DNA from 3 places in the Morganella sp. BCCO 40_0007 genome. Region 1 is predicted to be linked to each of the others. Evidence: predicted binding sites of a transcription regulator. Region 1 holds the regulator's gene; each other region holds the start of a gene.
What was found. Region 1 encodes Fur, which represses iron uptake genes when iron is present. Its sites were predicted from a motif close to ATAATAATGAGAACNACTATCAA; they were not measured.
Positions count from the first base shown of each region.

Region 1 (2,333 bases):
GTGACCCGGTTATTTACCGTATTAAATTTGCCACACACCATCAGTCCGGTGATAAATGGTGCATCTATCCGATGTACGATTTCACGCACTGTATTTCTGATGCGCTGGAAGGGATCACTCATTCACTCTGTACCCTGGAATTCCAGGATAACCGCCGTCTGTATGACTGGGTTCTGGATAACATCACTATCGATTGTCATCCGCGTCAGTATGAATTCTCACGCCTGAATCTCGAATACACCGTGATGTCCAAGCGTAAGCTGAATCAGCTGGTGACCGAGAAATTTGTTGAGGGCTGGGACGACCCGCGCATGCTGACTATTTCCGGTCTGCGCCGCCGTGGTTATACTGCCGCCTCTATCCGTGAATTCTGCCGCCGTATCGGCGTTACCAAACAGGATAACAACGTCGAAATGGCGGCGCTGGAATCCTGTATCCGTGACGATCTGAACGAAAGTGCACCGCGCGCCATGGCTGTTATTGATCCGGTGAAAGTCGTGATCGAAAACATGCCGGAAGGCGATGTGATGGTGACCATGCCGAATCATCCGAACAAACCGGAAATGGGCAGCCGTGAAGTGCCGTTCAGCCGTGAAATCTGGATTGACCGTGCTGACTTCCGTGAAGAAGCTAACAAACAGTACAAGCGTCTGGTGCTGAATAAAGAAGTGCGTCTGCGCAACGCGTTTGTGATTAAAGCTGAACGTGCGGATAAAGACAGCGAAGGTAATATCACCACTATCTACTGTACTTATGATCCGGAAACCCTGAACAAAGATCCGGCTGACGGCCGTAAAGTAAAAGGTGTTATTCACTGGGTCAGCGTGAAACACGCGGTACCGGCGGAAATCCGTCTGTATGATCGTCTGTTCAGTGTGCCTAACCCGGGTGCGGAAGATGACTTCCTGGCAACACTTAACCCGGATTCTCTGGTGATCCGTCAGGGCTTTGTGGAGCCGTCACTGGTGGCCGCAGACAGCAGCAAGCCGTATCAGTTTGAGCGTGAAGGGTATTTCTGTGCCGATGCCAAATTATCCTCAGCGGATAAATTAGTCTTTAACCGGACTGTCGGCCTGCGTGATACCTGGGCAAAAATGGAAAGTAAATAACAGATAACACATTGTTACTGATATAAAAAAGCCGTTCATGCGAACGGTTTTTTTGTTTGTGTCTGACGGAAAAAACACAATAAAAAAGGTGCATTACGCACCTTTCATACAATTCGGTTACCGGAGAGAATTATTTTTTCTCGTCGTGGATACCATCATCAGAACGGCAGTCGCCATCCGCACAGTGACCGTACAGGTACAGGCTGTGGTTGGTGAGTTTAATACCGTGACGTTCCGCGATATTTTTCTGACGTGTCTCAATGGATTCATCACTGAACTCAATGACTTTACCGCAATCCAGGCAGATCAGGTGATCGTGATGGTGTTGCTGGGTCAGTTCGAATACGGATTTACCGCCTTCAAAATTATGGCGGGTGACGATACCGGCATCATCAAACTGATTCAGAACGCGGTAGACAGTTGCGAGTCCAATCTCTTCACCGATATCGATCAGTTTTTTGTAGAGATCTTCCGCACTGACGTGATGGCACTCCGGATCCTGTAACACTTCCAGAATCTTCAGGCGGGGAAGTGTGACTTTCAGTCCTGCATTTTTCAATGCTTTATTGTTATCGGTCATGCGGATTTAGTCCTATATTGTCGCTGGTGAGCGCACTTCAGGGGAACGCTCAACGGCTGAACACAATGCCCGGCTATCAAAAGGCGTCAGGTGCGATTCGCCTGACCGATGCCGGACCGGATAATAATATCATTACATAAATAAGCAGAATTATCATTCGCAATTTACGGGGTAACCCTTAAATTGCCAGAATCTCGTCGAGACTCATTTCTTCGCGGATCTGCTCAACCCATTTTGCCACGCGTTCATTCGTCAGCTCAGGCTGGCGATCTTCATCAATCGCAAGGCCGATAAAGTGACTGTCATCTGCCAGTCCTTTTGACTCTTCAAAGTGGTAGCCTTCTGTCGGCCAGTGACCCACGATGGTGGCGCCGCGCGGCTCAATGATGTCACGGATGGTACCCATGGCGTCACAGAAATACTCTGCGTAATCCTCCTGGTCACCACAACCGAAGATCGCCACAATTTTACCGCTGAAATCAATTTCTTCCAGCGTCGGGAAAAAATCATCCCAGTCACACTGTGCTTCGCCGTAATACCAGGTCGGGATACCCAGCAGCAGGAAATCAAACCCTTCGATGTCCTCTTTGCTGCACTTGGCAACATCCCTGACTTCTGCGACATCATCGCCGAGTGATTTCTGA
Region 1 is NZ_JAVBIN010000002.1:383,986-386,318, reverse strand. Features, by position in the region: gene glnS (glutamine--tRNA ligase) at 1-1,109, shown strand, start outside; gene fur (ferric iron uptake transcriptional regulator) at 1,240-1,689, opposite strand; gene fldA (flavodoxin FldA) at 1,868-2,333, opposite strand, start outside.

Region 2 (2,333 bases), on a different contig from region 1:
GTGATAATAAAGACATATATGACGCAGTGAACAGCAAACAAAATGCATCTCTTAAATGGCTGATATCAGAACTTTTAGAAACATTGGATATTTCAATATCTGAAGTATATAAACATCCTGATGTAGCAAGAAAAAACACAACTGAAGCGAGTACTGCATCATGGTAAATAAATTTTCTATCCTGTTACTTACTATAGCTCTCATTCCTGAAACAATGAATGCTATGTCTGTAAAAAATATAGAAATAGAAAACTCAGGAATCACTGTCACAAAAAATCCCCCTGCGGGCGAAGTTAATGCCTGTAAAAAATTCACACCAAATAAAGAACAACTGATCAATTACTTCCGGTCAGCAGAGACATCATCAGACATGTCATGGGATCATGATTATTATTCATCCTGTATTTCATACGGCAATCTTGAACTTGAAAATGGTCAGACAGGTGAATGGCGAATATCATCAAGCGGTGCCGGTGATATCCGCTTTCCTGATGGTAAATATATCTACCTGTTCCGCGAAAAGAATGAATGGGTTGATTCTTATTTATGCGGTGATGAACCCGATTGCTGACATATCTGCCCTCTCCCGGGATAACGGGCGGACTAATCCATAAAACCGCCTGTTCCCCGCTAAAACAGCAAGCTCACATTCACACCGAAAATAACTACAGCATCAATCATTTTGTAACTAAATTCTGAATCATAAAATCAGCATCTTAGTAACTTTCCGTTAAAAAACCATTGCGCACCGGTAATGGTTATAATTATCATTTGCTTTCTTAAATTCTCACGGAAAACTGAGTGATGACTGATTCCTGTAACGCATACTACCGCCCTGCCCGCCTCACTCCGCTGGCGCTGGCACTCGCTTTTATCAGCAGCGGCAGTCTCGCCGCCACCGCAGATACCGAAACCCCGATCGTCGTTGTCGGTAACTGGCTGGATAACACGGATAACAGTGATATTTTGCTGAACCACGGCGGCGCCCGCACCATCAAAACCAAAAAACAAATCGATGAGTCCGGTGCGGAAACCATCGCGGATGCCCTGCGCGGTATCCCGGGCGTCCAGGTACGGGACAGTAACGGCACCGGCGGCAGCGATGTCTCACTCAATGTCGGTATCCGCGGGCTTCCGGCACGGCTTTCCCCGCGCTCCACCATTCTGCTCGACGGTATTCCGCTGGCTGCCGCCCCTTACGGACAGCCTCAGTTATCGATGTCACCACTCTCTTTAGGCTCCATCAGCAGCATTGATGTGATGCGCGGCGCCACCTCTGTCCGTTACGGGCCGCAAAACGTCGGCGGCGTGATTAACTTTGTCACCAAACCGATTCCGGAAACCTTCAGCGGTTCCGCCTCTGTCAAAACTCAGGGCGCACGCACCGGCGGGCTGAAAACCCTGACCGATGCTTCTGTCGGCGGTTCATCCGCAGATGGCTCTGCGGGCGCGATGCTGCTTTACTCCGGCCTGCACGGCCAGGGTTACCGCAAAAATAACGACAATACCGATATCGATGACATTATCCTGAAAACCTGTTACGCCTTCAGTGATACCGATGAACTGCTGGCAAACTTCCACTATTATCATGCGCAATCCGGGATGCCGGGCGGCCTGTCGGAAGCGCAGTACAAAGCCGATCCTTATCAGTCAGTTCGTCCGTTTGACCGTTTTGAAGGCAACCGTCAGGATATGTCCTTTAAATACCGCCATCAGGAAGATGACAAACAGTTTGAATTACTGACCTGGTTCAGCAAAAGCTACCGTGGCAGTTATATTGAAAGCGAGGGAACAAATGCGAGTGCCGGTAAGAGCCGTCTTGTTTCCTATCCGCGTCACTACACCGCTTACGCCATTGAACCAAGCTATTCACAGCTGTTTCGTTTTGATAACCAGTCCCATGAAATTACCTTCGGTTACCGTTATCTGAATGAAACGGCAGATGAAAAAGCCTACCGTTCCGGCTGGTATCCGACCGGTTCACAAGGCTCACGCCCGCAGACCGACAGCTACTATCAGCACACCTCCGGCGGGACTGAAGCCCATGCTGTCTATATTGATGACACCATTAATTTCGGTAACTGGACGGTAATTCCCGGCCTGCGTTATGAAAATATAAACATTCATCTGGATGACGGTTTCCGTAATCAGTTCCGCAGCAAGAGTTACAGCGAGCCGTTACCGGCGCTGTCCGTGATTTATCATATTGATGATCAGTGGAAGCTGTTTGCGAATGCGGGCAGTTCATTCGGCAGCCTGCAATATTTCCAGCTCAATACCGGCGGCGCAGGTAATGATCCGGCAAACGGCCTGAGTGCGGAAAAAGCCCATAA
Region 2 is NZ_JAVBIN010000006.1:77,492-79,824, reverse strand. Features, by position in the region: gene R5268_RS08620 (N-acetylmuramoyl-L-alanine amidase) at 1-167, shown strand, start outside; gene R5268_RS08615 (hypothetical protein) at 161-571, shown strand; gene R5268_RS08610 (TonB-dependent siderophore receptor) at 805-2,333, shown strand, end outside.
Region 2: R5268_RS08610 (TonB-dependent siderophore receptor) is a predicted target of Fur. The motif match lies at 749-771, and genes of this name have one in related genera.

Region 3 (2,333 bases), on a different contig from region 1:
GTGGATAATTCCATCGGGCACCGAACCCCTTTCGGGATATAGACAAATGTGCCGTCAGAAGCCACCGCCGCATTGAGTGCCGCAAAAAAGTTATCGTGGCTTGAAACCACGGTACCAAGGTATTTCTGCACCAGTTCAGGATAATCATGAATCGCTTCCCCGAACGAGCAGAAAATCACGCCGTGTTTCTTCAGTTCATCACGGTAAGTCGTGGAAACGGAAACGGAGTCAAAAATCGCATCCACCGCCACCGCCTGCCCTTCACGAACCGGCACACCGAGTTTTTCAAATGCTTCTTCCACTTCACTGGTCAGGAAGCTGTCTGCCGGGCTTTGTACCGCTCCCGGCTGTGAGCCGCAGGTATCGTCACACGCACCGCATGACGGCGCGGAATAATAGCTGTAATCCTGATAATCCAGATGCGGATACTTCGCTTTCAGCCAGTGTGGTTCTTCCATACCGAGCCAGTGCTGAAAAGCCTCCAGCCGGAAATTGAGCATCCACTCCGGTTCATTTCGTTTGGCGGAAATGGCGCGGATCACATTTTCATTGATCCCTTTTGCCAGTTCATCCGTGGCGACGTTAGTGAAGAAGCCCTCTTTATAGCGCCCGTCATTCAGCCAGGTCTGAACGTCTTCACCAATCTCTGCATTGCTCTGAGACATAATATGGCTTCGCTCTTAAACCCCGAAGCTTTCACCACACCCGCAGGCATGCTGAGCTTTCGGATTATTGAATTTAAATATCTGATTCAGCCCTTCGCGGACAAAATCCACTTCCGTACCGTCAATAAACGGCATGGCTTTGCGCGGAACATACAGCCGGGCGCCATCGCGCTCAAACAGCATGTCGTCTGCATCCGCCTGATTAATCATTTCGAAAACATAACCAAACCCGGCACAACCGGACTGTTTGACACTCAGGCAAAGCCCGATACTGTCCGGGGTGTTATTCGTCAGTGTCACAATCTGTTTTGCAGCGGCCGCTGTCAGCGTGATCCCTGTCCAGTCATTATCATTCAGTGAAAAAGTTTCCACCGGGTTTGTGCTGTGTGTTGTCATTATTGACCTCATAAAATTCGACGGGAGCTCTCCGTAAACACCATGTTAATGATAATATTTCTCACTTCAACCACTTGCTTTGAAAGGACATTCCGATTATTGATTAAATAATAGACAAGCATATCAGACAAGCGTTATCATTTTTGAGCGGAAAGTGAATTAATTCATTGTTTGTAAAAGAGATTGTTTATCAATGATAAATGCTTATTACCGTACTGTTCAGTACATTGCTGATGGCACAAAAGGAATATTATAAATGCGACTTTTACAGAGAGAAGCCGGCGCAACGTGATTCCGGATGAAATTCACACTGCACCGACTAAAATGTTACTTAAATGTTAATTTCCGGTTCCGCGCAGAATGGCGGTGGTCAGCCGGGAGATACAGCACAAACGCTGCTGCTCATCAAAAATCTCTATCGACCAGACCTGCTGATTACGCCCGAGATGTACCGCCTTACAGTAACCGGTGACCACACCACTGCGCACCGCACGGACATGATTAGCATTAATCTCAACACCGACCACCGTTTCATCCCCTTCACTGCACAGATAACCGGCTACCGAGCCGAGACTTTCCGCCAGCACCACTGATGCTCCGCCGTGCAGCAGGCCATGCGGCTGTTTGGTCCGCTCATCAACCGGCATCACGGCGATCAGCTGTTCCGGCTCCACCGCTGTAAAGACAATGCCCAGATGACTGAGCATGTTCCCTTCCGAGATGCGATTCAGTTCTGCCGGTGTTGCAGGTCGTTTCCATATCATTGATAAGCTCTCCGCGTCGTGTTTTTATCCTGCTGTCAGGATACCAGTGTCAGCAGCGCCTGCAACGGGTGCAGCATGACTTTACCTTCCATCCGTTTCACCTGGCTGCGGCAGGAGTATCCGGTGGTCAGGCAGCGTTCTGACGGCAGTGACTGATACGGCTGAGCCCAGGAGAGCTGATAGATCCCCTTTGAGCGCGCCAGATTCGGCATTTCATGGCCGTAGGTTCCCGCCATTCCGCAACAGCCGGTGCTGACGGATTGCAGTGACGCACCGAAACGGCTGAACAGATTCTGCCAGGTTTTCACGCTGTCCGGCAGCGCGGTGGACTCGGTACAGTGGCTGAACAGATACCAGGGGGGAGTATTCACACTGATATCATTCACCGGCAGAGAATCCGCATATTCCGCCAGAAATTCATGAACTAACATCACGCGGAACTGCTGTTTTTCCGGCGGCAGCACCGTTTTGTATTCATCGCGGTAGCAGAGCACCAGTGCCGGATCGA
Region 3 is NZ_JAVBIN010000015.1:8,335-10,667, forward strand. Features, by position in the region: gene sufB (Fe-S cluster assembly protein SufB) at 1-665, opposite strand, end outside; gene sufA (Fe-S cluster assembly scaffold SufA) at 681-1,061, opposite strand; gene R5268_RS17365 (hotdog fold thioesterase) at 1,400-1,825, opposite strand; gene R5268_RS17370 (FAD-binding and (Fe-S)-binding domain-containing protein) at 1,861-2,333, opposite strand, start outside.
Region 3: sufA (Fe-S cluster assembly scaffold SufA) is a predicted target of Fur. The motif match lies at 1,104-1,126, and genes of this name have one in related genera.